One region of the Pseudoalteromonas sp. T1lg24 genome, then DNA from elsewhere that is predicted to be linked to it. Evidence: predicted binding sites of a transcription regulator. Region 1 holds the regulator's gene; each other region holds the start of a gene.

Evidence for each region. The regulator FliA, encoded in region 1, starts transcription of late flagellar genes. The targets are predictions, from matches to a motif close to CTAAAGNTNNNNNNNNNNNNGCCGATA.
Region 2: the regulator FliA is predicted to act here: its motif matches at 2,324-2,350, upstream of C2M30_RS01155 (DUF5610 domain-containing protein).
Region 3: the regulator FliA is predicted to act here: its motif matches at 2,510-2,536, upstream of C2M30_RS04130 (flagellin N-terminal helical domain-containing protein).

What each region holds. Positions count from the first base shown of each region.
Region 1 covers NZ_PQCB01000006.1:111,068-115,310, forward strand. Annotated here, with positions in the region: gene C2M30_RS03460 (protein phosphatase CheZ) at 1-748, opposite strand, end outside; gene cheY (chemotaxis response regulator CheY) at 765-1,148, opposite strand; gene C2M30_RS03470 (RNA polymerase sigma factor FliA) at 1,199-1,915, opposite strand; gene C2M30_RS03475 (MinD/ParA family ATP-binding protein) at 1,924-2,781, opposite strand; gene flhF (flagellar biosynthesis protein FlhF) at 2,774-4,156, opposite strand; gene flhA (flagellar biosynthesis protein FlhA) at 4,178-4,243, opposite strand, start outside.
Region 2 covers NZ_PQCB01000002.1:69,723-73,965, reverse strand. Annotated here, with positions in the region: gene C2M30_RS01165 (RNA recognition motif domain-containing protein) at 1-358, shown strand, start outside; gene murI (glutamate racemase) at 348-1,109, opposite strand; gene C2M30_RS01155 (DUF5610 domain-containing protein) at 1,178-2,308, opposite strand; gene trmA (tRNA (uridine(54)-C5)-methyltransferase TrmA) at 2,628-3,725, shown strand; gene fabR (HTH-type transcriptional repressor FabR) at 3,747-4,243, opposite strand, start outside.
Region 3 covers NZ_PQCB01000006.1:239,806-244,048, forward strand. Annotated here, with positions in the region: gene fliD (flagellar filament capping protein FliD) at 1-889, opposite strand, end outside; gene C2M30_RS04125 (flagellar protein FlaG) at 917-1,318, opposite strand; gene C2M30_RS04130 (flagellin N-terminal helical domain-containing protein) at 1,408-2,409, opposite strand; partial or broken gene C2M30_RS22100 (flagellin) at 2,606-2,884, opposite strand; partial or broken gene C2M30_RS22105 (flagellin N-terminal helical domain-containing protein) at 3,031-3,613, opposite strand; gene C2M30_RS04140 (flagellin N-terminal helical domain-containing protein) at 4,063-4,243, opposite strand, start outside.

The DNA.
Region 1 (4,243 bases):
CGTCTACTTCATCTTGACCTGAAACCACATCTTCACGTGATTCAGCATTTATAATTGGACCTTCAGCTACTTGGTCTAATTCACCATCAGCAACCATTTGTTGTTCTTGTTGTATTGTCGTTTCAGGCGATTCATCATGTTCTACAGGTGTGCCAAACACGGTTAACATATGAATCAGGCTATCCTCGACTTCGCGGACAAGCTCGATTACGCGTCGAATAACTTGACCTGTGAGGTCCTGATAACCCTGGGCCATGAGCACTTCTGTCATTAATGCATTTAATTTATCAGAATTTGTTTTTGCTTCGTCCATAAAGCCGTTTAGCTCATGACATAACACTTTAAACTCACCAACTTTAAGATCTCGCGACATTAATTTGTCCCATTTGGGCTTAATATTGTTGAGACCTGTTTGCAAGTTATCGGCAATAGGCAGCGATGCTTCAACGGCGTCCATCGTTGTATTCGCAGCTTGCTCTGTCATTTCCATAACATAATTGAGACGTTCTTTTGCGTCAGGAATAGACTCAGTTGTTAACGCCGATAAAGTGGTATCAAGTTGAAAATTTTTCAATGAATCATGCAGTTGACGAGTTAGTTTGCCTACCTCACCAAATAATTCATCTTGCTCAATTGCCGTAACTTGCTTTAGCAGCTCTTGCGCTTGTTGTTGCTCATCGTTTTCAAGAAACGCAACTAGCTGCTTAGCTTGTTCTAAGGTAATTTGAGGCGCAGCACTTGCTGACATAAACCTCTCCTTCCCGTTAGCCTAAACGCTCAAAAACTTTATCAAGCTTTGTTTTAAGCGTTGCTGCTGTAAATGGTTTAACGATATAACCGTTTACACCTGCTTGCGCTGCAGCAATGATCTGCTCTTTTTTGGCTTCCGCAGTTACCATTAGTACCGGTATGTGTTTTAGACTGTCATCCGCGCGAATCGCGCGCAGCAAATCTATACCTTGCATACCTGGCATATTCCAATCCGTAACTACAAAGTCAAACTCTTGGTTTTGCAGCATTGGTAGCGCAGTGCTACCGTCGTCTGCTTCTTGCACGTTTGTGAAACCAAGATCTCTTAACAGGTTTTTAATGATTCTTCTCATCGTTGAAAAGTCGTCAACTACAAGAATTTTCATGTTTTTATCCAAAATATCCTCCAGTGAGGTATGCACCTAATTGTTTACTTACTACTTTTATTCTATATCCAGTCATGGACTTTTGCTTTAAGGCGCACCATGGCCTGACTATGTATTTGGCTCACTCTTGATTCACTCACTTCAAGAATTAGCCCAATTTCTTTTAAATTCATTTCATCATTGTAGTAAAGTGACAGCACTAACGCTTCTCTTTCTGGCAAAGTTTGTATTGCCTCTACTAACGCTTTATTAAATTTATCCTGTTGAATATCAACTAATGGATTTTGTTCTTTATTGCCGAGCCCTGCGTCGATGACATCTTCATCAACACCGAGATCTTCAATGCCGATAATTTTACCATTGCTTATATCCCTTAGAATATGATGGTACTCATCTAACGTAATATCAAGTTTTTCAGCTACTTCACTGTCTTTTGGTTCACGTCCGAGTGATGATTCTAGCTGATTGATGACTGCGGCGACTTCACGGGCGTTTTTATGTACTGAGCGAGGTACCCAGTCTCCTTTACGCGTTTCATCAATTATTGCACCGCGAATCCGAATACCCGCATAGGTTTCAAAGCTCGCACCTTTACTGCCATCAAAGTTCTTAGCAGCCTCAATGAGTCCTATCATGCCCGCCTGAATGAGGTCTTCGACAATAACGCTCGCCGGCAGACGCGCTAAAATATGGTAGGCAATGCGTTTAACCAACGGCGTATGCTGTTCGACAAGTTGCGATAATTGATTTTGATTAGCATAGGCAGCGGTTCTTTTCATAGGCGTTCCTAATTACTAACCAGTTTCTCAATGAAAAACTCTAGGTGTCCTGACGGCTGATTTGGAATTGGCCAGCTCGCCGCTTTAGTTGCAAGTGCTTTGAACGCAATTGCTGCAGGCGATTTTGGAAATACGTCAACAATGGTTTTTTGTTTACGAATCGCTTTTCGAATATTTTCATCAAATGGAACTGTTGCGACTAGCTCAAGCGATACATCTAAAAAGCGGTCAGTTACTTTTGATAATTTTGCGAAAAGCTCTTGGCCTTCTTTTAAGCTGCGTACCATGTTCGCAACTATTTTAAATTTGTACACACCGTGCTCACGGCTTAACACTTTAATCAGTGCGTAAGCATCGGTTATTGATGTTGGTTCATCACACACAACAACAAGCACATCTTGTGAAGCGCGAGAGAAACTAAGCACCATATCTGAAATACCGGCCGCAGTGTCAACGACTAGTACATCATAGTGTGAGTCTAATTCGCCAAAAGCGCGAATTAGGCCAGCGTGTTCAGATGGTGTTAATTCCACCATGTTTTGAGAGCCAGATGTCGCAGGTACAATTTTCATACCATACGGCCCTTCAACTAAGATATCTTCGAGGTCACATTCACCTGAAAGCACGTGAGAAAGGTTACGCTCTACACGCAAACCCAGCATTACATCACAGTTTGCTAAACCCAAATCGGCATCGAGTACCAGTACTTTTTGGCCTTGCTGAGCCATGGCGATTGCCATGTTTAGAGAGACATTGGTTTTACCAACTCCCCCTTTACCTCCAGTTACCGCAATTACTTTTACAGCCTTGTTGTTGTTTTTCATTTTCCGCAGGCCACTAGCTTGATCTAATTCTGGGTTAATCATACATTCCTACTGCTTGATGCGCCATGCTTGATGCACGTCTTGCTTGCGCGTTTGTTCGTTTTGCATACAACTGCTGAGCTTTGCTGACCAATTTTTCCGCATTTGCCACACGAATGTCCTCTGGTACACGCTGCCCATTGGTAAGATAGCCTATTGGCAGACGATTTTGAATGGCTACACTGATAATTTCACCTAAACTTAGACATTCATCAAGTTTTGTGAAGATACAACCACTTAACTGTACCTGTTTGAACTGTTTAATCGCCTCTTGCTGTACTTCAAGCTGTGCTGTTGAACTTAACACAAGGTAACTGCGAATATCTACTCGGCTATTGCGCATTAAGGTGTTAAGTTGCTCAGTCAAACGTATATCTCGTTGGCTCATTCCTGCTGTATCAATTAATACTAGACGCTTATTTCTTAAATGATAAAGAATTTCAGTGAGTTCTTCTGCATTTTTAACTTGCTTTACTGGGCAGCCAATAATACGACCATAAGTCGATAATTGCTCATATGCGCCAATACGATAAGTATCTGTTGTGATTAGCGCGATATTGTTGGCGCCAAATTTTTGTGCGCCAAGTGCAGCTAGCTTGGCCACGGTCGTGGTTTTGCCAACGCCCGTAGGACCAACTAAGGCATATACACCACCACGACGCAAAATTTCGTTATTCGCCGTGTATAGTTGTTTGCTCAGCATATTAAGCGTTTCTTGCCACGCTTGACGCGGTGCAACGTCATCTGGAATAAAACACGCGAGCTGGTCCGCTACTGCCTCACTGATACCCATACCTTTCAAACGGTCGAGTAAAAGAGCACGAGTTGGGTCACGGCGCGCCATATCTTCATTCATTAAGCCAGAAAGTTGGTGCTCAAGTAACTGTCTGATCGAAGCCATTTCATCACGCATCGCTTGCATTTCATCAAGCGACTGAGCTTGGTTGCCATAACTGCTTTGTTGCTTTGGCTTAGCAAAGCTATCGAGGGCATCTTGCTGTGTCGATGTGAGTGAATCATCGTCATCAAACCAATTACGAGGCTGCTTTGGCTCAGGTGCTTTATCAAATTGAGGTGATTTTTTCGCTTGGCGCTCAAGTAATGCCGATAAACTGTCTGCTACCGCAGCTTGTTTTTCAGGGGTCGCTGTTTGTGGTTTTGGCTTAACAAAATTATTACTAAAACGAGGCTTTTCTTCACTTAACTTAGGCGCTGCAGGTGCAGCTTGAACTGACTTTTCATAATCAACAGCTGCCACAATTTCAACACCATCAGCCATGCGCTTATTTGACATGATAACTGCATCAGGACCTAGCTCATGCTTTACTTCATTCAACGCGCTGCGCATATCTTTAGCAAAAAAACGTTTAATTTTCATGTGACACCTCGTCTCTACTTATCACTGTTGACCGACTGAGCAAACAATTTTGATCTGTTTTTCTTCAGGTACTTCCTGATATGACAT
Region 2 (4,243 bases), on a different contig from region 1:
TATTGCTGTAGGCATTTTGATTGGTGGTGTTCTTGCAACCTTCTCTGCTCATGGTGTAACTGAAAAGAAAGAAGCAAGTAAATCACTTTATGTTGGTAATTTACCTTATAAGGCAAACGAAGCGGTTGTTAGAAGTTTATTTGAACAACATGGGAAAATATTCTCTGTTCGCCTATTAAAGGATAAGCATACTGGTAAACGTCGCGGCTTTGGATTTGTAGAAGTCGCAGAAAAGGATGCCGATAAAATTATCTCGGCATTAAATGATAAAGAGTTTCAACAGCGCACCTTAAAAGTACGTGAAGCGAAACAAAAGTCAGATGACAATAATTCTTTGGATGATAGTGTTAATCATTAATCACTGAGATTTGTAATTTAGTCTGTTCTAAAGCAGCCGTAGCATAATAATCTACCGGCTGCTTTTTATTATCTTCTACATTACACTCGCCAATGAGACTCGATACACGATTCGCGATCGCCTCACCAGAATCGAGTAGTTGTAAATCATGCCTTATTAACTGTTTAAGTTCATTTGCGATAATTGGAAAATGCGTACACCCCAGAACTAAGTGATCAATTTCACTATTTATTGCTAGTTTATCGAGTTCTTTAGCTAACGCTTGCATATCTAATGTATTAAACCAGAACTTGTATTCAGCTAACCTTACTAGTTCGCTAGAACCATATAAGTCAACTTCACAGCTTCTTGCAAAATCATCAATTAATGTTGCGGTGTATTCATTTGCAACTGTGGCCGGCGTTGCTAATACGCCAATTCTTTTGCTTAGGGATTTCTCTGCAGCTGGTTTAATTGCTGGTACAACGCCTACTATTGGAAAATCAAATTGTGCGCGAAGTTGCACTAATGTTTGTGTGCTCGCGGTATTACAGGCAACAACTAGAATATCGACAGGCTCAATTTCTTTCATAAATTGAGTTAACAGACTAGTGATACGCTGCGTTAAAAATTGAGAAGAGCGTTTTCCGTACGGCAGGTATTTGTTGTCCATAAGATAACTGAATTTTGCACTCGGTAAACTCGCTTGAATATGTTCAAGTACCGATGTGCCACCAATGCCAGAATCAAATACAACAATGTGCTTAGCCAAACTACCCGACCTAATACGTTATTAACCCGAGTAGTTTGCCATAGATTTTTTAATTCACAAGCGATGGCCTAGCTTTCTTTTTGTTGCTTTTGATTTAGCTGTTCAAAAAAGCTAGTACTGTAATCCAACAGACTCTCTTTATTAGCCTGCTGTTGATTCAACCAAGTTAATAATTGCGTCAATTGATTCTCAATATTGAGTGGCTTCGCTTTGTCATAACTTTCTTTTAGCCCTTCATTTGTTGGTTCAAATTGCTTAGCAATTTCTCGACCTGGTTGCGTCGTTTGGTATTCTCGCACACTTGCTCTAACTTCTGTTTGCTGCAAGTTCATCGACATGGCCACCAATTGAGGAGAGTCCAAGTTTAGATTTTTTGCTTGCTCAAACGCTTCATCAAGGGAGCCATTAAAGAACTCGTTACTAACTTCTTGCAATTCTGACATAAGTTCATTAATTGCTGCTACTTCATCTTCATTCAAATCACCTTCGACTGAAAATGAGTAAGCTTGAGAACTCGACTGAGTAGACGAATAACTCAACGACTCGCCTTCTTCGCTCTTGTTATATGATAACTGCTCTGATGAACTGAACTGGCTATTATAAGTAAGCTTAATAATATCACCTTCAGCTGTTTTAATTTCAAAGCTTGCACCATTATCTAACTGATAAAAGTTTTGACCATTAAAAGCGGCATCAGAAGGACCTTTTTTGTCTGGGTTGAATATCGATTGCTCAAACTCATCCAAACCGTCAAAAATTAACTCTCGACTTTTCTCAATACCTTGCTCAATTTCGTCGGTATACAGCTCACTGTCTTTTAATTCCTCAACAGCCTCTCCAATTCCTTGTTCGACGCCTTTGCGTGCTTGCTCAAACATGTTGGTAAGCTTGTCATTATCAGCTCCGTCTGCTTTCGCACCTAAAATAGCGCCTTTAACAAAAGATAATACATTCTTTGCAATTTCTTCAAAGTCGAATAAGTCTTCAGGCTTGGTAGGCTCAACTTTACTTTCAAATGGCATTGCTCCCATCATTTTCTGATACGAGATCTGACTTGCAATTGTTAGTCGTTGAGACATGGTAAAAACGTCTTTAGACGATGCGTTTTGTGCTATTTCGTTTGGTTTATTTTGAGAAAAACCATACTTGCTTTCAGGTTGATACCCCAATCCACCCACTTTCATAATCATTGCCTCCATTTCAGAATGCCTACTTATCGACCAAATAGTGAACAACTTAAGTGTTAATCATTAATTTAAGCACTATTCGTTTTCCTTCTATAATGGTAATGCCCACTTAGTTAAGTATGTTATTCGATATTGTGAGGCGGAGTTTTCTGATGCAGCCCTTCTAAATCGATAAATAATAACGTGATTAGCAATCAAAAAAGCCCGCGTAAATGATTCGCTATTTAAGTGAGTCAGTATAAGTATGTCACATTTTTTCTATGCTATAACTGGACAAAGAAAAACCACAACCTACAATAGCGCGACTCGCACACTAGAGGTTAAAAAGCATATGCCTGTAATTCAAATAGATACTTCACAATACGACGAACAACTTGCTGAAAAAGAACAACGTATCAGCCAACAATTTGCGCAGTTTAACGCGCCAAAATTAGAAGTATTTGCGTCTGAAGCAAAAAATTACAGACAACGTGCTGAGTTTCGCGTGTGGCATGAAGGTGAAGATTTATTTCACATTATGTTTGACCCAGAAACAAAAGAGAAAATCAGAGTTGATCAGTTTGATCCTGCAGCACCATTAATTTGTGAATTAATGCCACGTTTGTTAGATCTGCTAAAGCCGAATGAAATTTTACGTCGTAAACTCTTCCAAATTGATTATTTGTCGACATTAAGCGGGCAAATTCTTGTTAGCTTGATTTATCACAAGCAACTTGATGACGAATGGGTAAACGAGGCTAATAAACTAAAGGCGTTACTAAAAGAAGAGTTCAATATCGATTTTATTGGCCGAGCTCGCAAGCAAAAAATTGTGCTTGGTGAAGAATATGTCATCGAAAAGCTGAATGTAGATAATCGTGAACTTGTTTATCAGCAAGTTGAAAATAGCTTTACTCAGCCAAACGCCAAGCTAAACGAGCAAATGCTCGAGTGGGCAATTGATGTCTCAAAACCTCTTAATAACGACTTGCTGGAACTTTATTGTGGTAACGGTAACTTTTCAATTGCGTTAGCGCCAAGCTTTAATCGCGTACTTGCCACCGAAATTTCCAAGTCTTCGGTTAAGTCCGCGCAATTTAATATTGCCGAAAACAAAATCAACAACCTCGATATAATCCGTATGTCGAGTGAAGAGTTCACTATGGCAATGAATGGTGAAAAAGAGTTTTCCCGCTTAAACGGAATCGACCTTAAAAGTTACAACTGTCAAAGTATATTAGTTGATCCGCCACGTGCAGGTTTAGATAAAGACACCACTGATTTAGTGCAAGGATATGACAACATTATCTATATTTCATGTAACCCAGATACGCTGGAAAGAGATTTGCAGCAACTAACTGAAACTCATACCATCGCGCGTTTTGCCATTTTTGATCAGTTCCCGTATACCCATCATATCGAATCCGGCGTATTTTTAACGCGCAAGTAAAACATCCATCAAAAAAAGCAGCTATTTAGCTGCTTTTTTTTCTTTGGTATAGCTTGATGCCCCTTTAGCAATATAACGCAATTGCCAAATAATACGCTCGGTAAGTTGCTCACGCTGTGGCTTAGTGAGATCAAGCGCTTCAGCGCCTGCGTTAAATACTAACGTAACCATTGCTTCTGCTTGTATATACGCATGATTAGCATCACAACCAGTCTCGTTTTCTAAATAATGCGCGAGTTCTAGAATAAAGTGCTTAATTTCACGAGCAACTGCCGCCCTAAAAGCTTTTGATGTACCCGAACGCTCTCGCAATAATAAACGGAACTGGTTACTCGACTCATCAATAAACTCCATAAACGTCAACACAGATATATTGATAATACTGCCACCGCTTTCAATACGGCGGCGAGCCTGACGCATCAATTGACGCAACATCAAGCCTGCTTCATCAACTAAGGTTAACCCAAGCTCATTCATATCTTTAAAGTGGCGATAAAAAGACGTAGGTGCAATTCCCG
Region 3 (4,243 bases), 130 kb from region 1:
TAGTCCCTACAAGATTGTTGTAGTCTGCAACAAACTTATCAATCAACTCGTTCACCGCTGTTTTATCATAGTCGATTGTTAACTTTGCGGACTCTCCTGCTTCAGTCAAAGCCAATGCTTTAATTGTCATGTCTTGAACTGCGTCTTTAAAAGTGTTGCTGCTATTTGTAATTTCTAAACCATCAACTTTAATAATGGCATCTGTTGCTTTATCTTCCGTAGCAATGGCCATGCCACCGGTACCACCGCCATTCGCAACTGTCGATACTTTATCTAATTCGGCTGTATTATTAGTTATAGCTAGGTCGTTTCCTGCGCCAGTTTCGTTAGAAGTGAGAACAAGCTTAGATTCACTGCCTGTGTTTACAATATTTGCCGTAACGCCAAAATTTGTACTTGCATCATTGATTGCGGTGCGTAAATCTTCAAGTGTCGCTCCTGCATCCAACGTTACATCGAAACTTTTAGAACCAGCAGTAAAAGTCAATTGACCACCACTTGCAGTAACTACATCAGTTGACGATGAGTAAGACGACCCTGCATCAGAAACAGCTCTCGAACCTTGCGCCAACTGCGTTACTTCAACATTAAAGTTACCTGCCGTAGAGCCTGACGTAGTGGTAACGGATATTGCATCTCCAGAAGCTGGCTGTTTGATACTAGCTGTCCGATTATTAAAATTATCGATATCAGCCAATTTCTCTAGCGTTTCTTGAAACTGTTTAAGCGCCGACTTAATAGCCCCTACACCAGACAGCTCTACTTGAATAGCTTCATCTCTGGCAATAAACGCTTCCATTTTTGGAACATTTTCAGCGTTAATCGATGCATTGACAATTGCCTCAAGATCGAGCCCTGATGCAACACCTAATGATGTAATAGACGCCATGTAAAACCTCCAAAATATAACTTCTTACTATACAACTGAATCAAAAATCAGAGCACTACTGTTTAACTTATCGGCAAATTCATCTAAAGCTTTAGCCATTTCGCTAAACTCTCTGGGCGGTATCTCCCGGATAATTTCACTGCTATCTTTATCGACAACCTTGATAATGGGTGGATCACCCAATTCATCAAACTCAAAAACTAAATTCGTTGACTGAATTGGAATGAATTGATTTATTTTCTCTAAGTTTTTTCGTATGTCTTCAAAAAAAGATGCGCGCTCAGCTTCAGTGCTCGGTCTTGGTTCAACTACTTCCTCAACTTGTTGCGTTTTAGATACAGTTTCCGTGCCAACATCTTCTTTTACATTACTATTTGGTACTAACTCCGAAATCACAGAGTTTTCAGCCATTGAGCTAATATTCTGCATATCCCCCTCCGATTCATATGTACCTAATTCAATTATACACTAACCAGCGGAAGTAGCCTCTCGATGCTACTTCCGCCAATCATTTTGCATTACCCTAATAGCGACAATGCTACTTGAGGACGCTGATTTGCTTGACTTAGAATTGAAGTACTTGCTTGTTGTAAGATTTGATTACGTGTCAATGCTGCAGTTTCTGTTGCAAAGTCAGTATCACGAATACGTGAACGAGCTGCACTTAAGTTTTCTGAAACATTTGATTGGTTACGAATTGATGATTGGAATCGGTTTTGTACCGCACCAAGCTCTGAACGCTTTTTATCAACTACTGCAATTAGCGCATCCATACCAGCCATAACTTGCTGCGCATTCGCTTGTGTTGATACTGAAATACCTGTTTCAGTAAATACTGTCGCAAATGTACCTGACGCATCGTAATCAGAGTCGATTGATGACAATACTGATTGTTGAGATGTACCAATTAAAGCACCATCCGACGACGCACCGTGTAGAGTTTTACCTGTTACAGTTGACGCAGCTCCTGCGATACCTGAAAGTGTGAAACCGCCGTTTGCCGTTAAGCTATTACCCGCAGCTGTTCCGCCTACACTCTTCATACTAAAGCCGATAGTTTGTACAGCATCTGCACCCACCTGGAAACTCGCTTCATATGAACCGTCAAGTAAGTTAGTACCACCAAACGTTGTATCAGACGCAACACGATTTACTTCATCCATCAATTGACGGATTTCTTCTTGCAGCGCTAGACGGTCTTCATCAGTATTTGAACCGTTTGATGCTTGTTGCGAAAGTGTACGTACACGCTGGAACATCGACGTAATTTCTTCCATCGCACCTTCGGCAGTTTGCGATAGTGAAATACCATCGTTTGCATTTCGAATACCTTGACCCAAACCATTAATTTGACCAGTTAAACGGTTTGAAATTTGTAGACCAGCCGCATCATCTTTCGCACCATTAATACGCAAACCAGACGATAATCGCTGGAAAGATGTATCTAGACCAGATTCAGACTTACTTAACTGTCTTTGAGCATTTAATGAGCTCACATTTGTATTTACATATAAAGCCATAATTGCCTCCGCTTTATTAACTTAAGCGTTCAATAATTAAGTACCCCTACTCAATAATTGAACCCAATTTAGAATCCTAATTTAGGTGTTCTAACTGGAGTATCGACTTCTGAACAAAAAGCTTTAGCTTTTTTTAAAATATTTTTTCAGGCATAAAAAAACCTCCATAAAGGAGGTTTTTTTATATGGCTTATTATTAGCCTTGTAATAAGCTCAATGCAGCCTGCGGACGCTGATTCGCCTGACCTAAAATAGTCTGGCTTGCCTGTTGAAGGATTTGCGCACGAGTCAATGATGCCGTTTCTTTCGCAAAATCTGCATCTTTAATACGTGATTTAGCGGCACTTAGGTTTTCAGCAATATTTGATTGGTTTCGAATTGTCGATTGGAAACGGTTTTGCACCGCACCAAGCTCAGAGCGCTTTTTGTCGACAACAGCGATCAGCGAATCCATGCCCGCCATTACCATTTGTGCGCCAACCTGAGTCGATACAGAGATACCTGTCTCGGTATAAACGCTGGCGAATGTATCTGTCGCTGTGTAATCAGAGTCAAGCGATGAAGGTACTGCTTGTTGAACTGAATCAATTAATGCGCCATCGGAAGCTGCGCCATGTAACGGTTTACCTGTAACAGCAGATGCAATACTTGCAATACCTGATAGCGTAAAGCCCCCATTCGCCGTCAGAGAATTGGCACCATTATCGGTTGTACCAACCTCTTTCATACTAAAACCAATTACCTGCACTGCATCAGCGCCTACTTGGAAACTAGCTTCATATGAACCGTCAAGCAAATTCTGACCACCAAACGTTGTATCTGAAGCTACACGGTTAACCTCATCCATTAATTGACGAATTTCTTCTTGCAGAGCAAGACGATCTTCATCTGTATTTGAGCCATTAGCCGCCTGTTGAGAAAGTGTCCTTACTCGCTGAAACATAGTGGTAAGTTCTTCCATCGCGCCTTCAGCGGTTTGAGCTAGTGAAATGCCATCATTTGCATTTCGATTACCTTGCTCTAAACCCATTATTTGTGATTGTAATCGATCTGAAATCTGTAGACCTGCCGCATCGTCTGCAGCACTGTTAATACGTAGGCCTGAAGACAAACGTTTAAATGCGGTGTCCAAATCCCCCCCAGAGCGTTCTAGTTGTCTCTGGGCATTTAGTGAGCTTACATTTGTATTTACATATAAAGCCATAACCTTACTCTCTCTATCTCTTTTTATATTGGTTAGATATAAATAACCCGATAAACACAGTGCAACGCACTTCTTGCAACATTGCCTCTAGGGTTTAGGAAAATATTTGCCTTTAGGTATGCTAAGCGGCAAAAGTATTCCGAATTTTCCTACATATCTTGTTCGAATAAATTTAATTCAATATCTATGCCATAAAAGATAAAAACAAAAAAAGGTTCCATTGTTGGAACCTTTTAAAAAGAGAATACGAAAGTAAGGGTGAAATATAGCGACGTCAAAAAACTTGTTTTATAATTGGTACTATATTTGCTTAATCAATTTAGTACGAGAGACCTTAGGGTTTCTTATACTTACTTGTTTGGATGTTTTATAGCAGTTGCCTCCGCTTTAAATATCCGTTTCTAATGCCCTTATCTACTACCCCATTTGATAAGGGCATTTCTCTTAAATTACCCTAGTAGACTCAATGCCGCCTGTGGACGCTGGTTAGCTTGGCTCAAGATTGTTTGACTTGCTTGCTGTAAAATCTGGTTACGCGTTAATGCCGCTGTTTCTTGCGCAAAGTCTGCATCTTTAATACGAGATTTAGCTGCACTTAAATTTTCACCAATATTCGACTGGTTACGAATA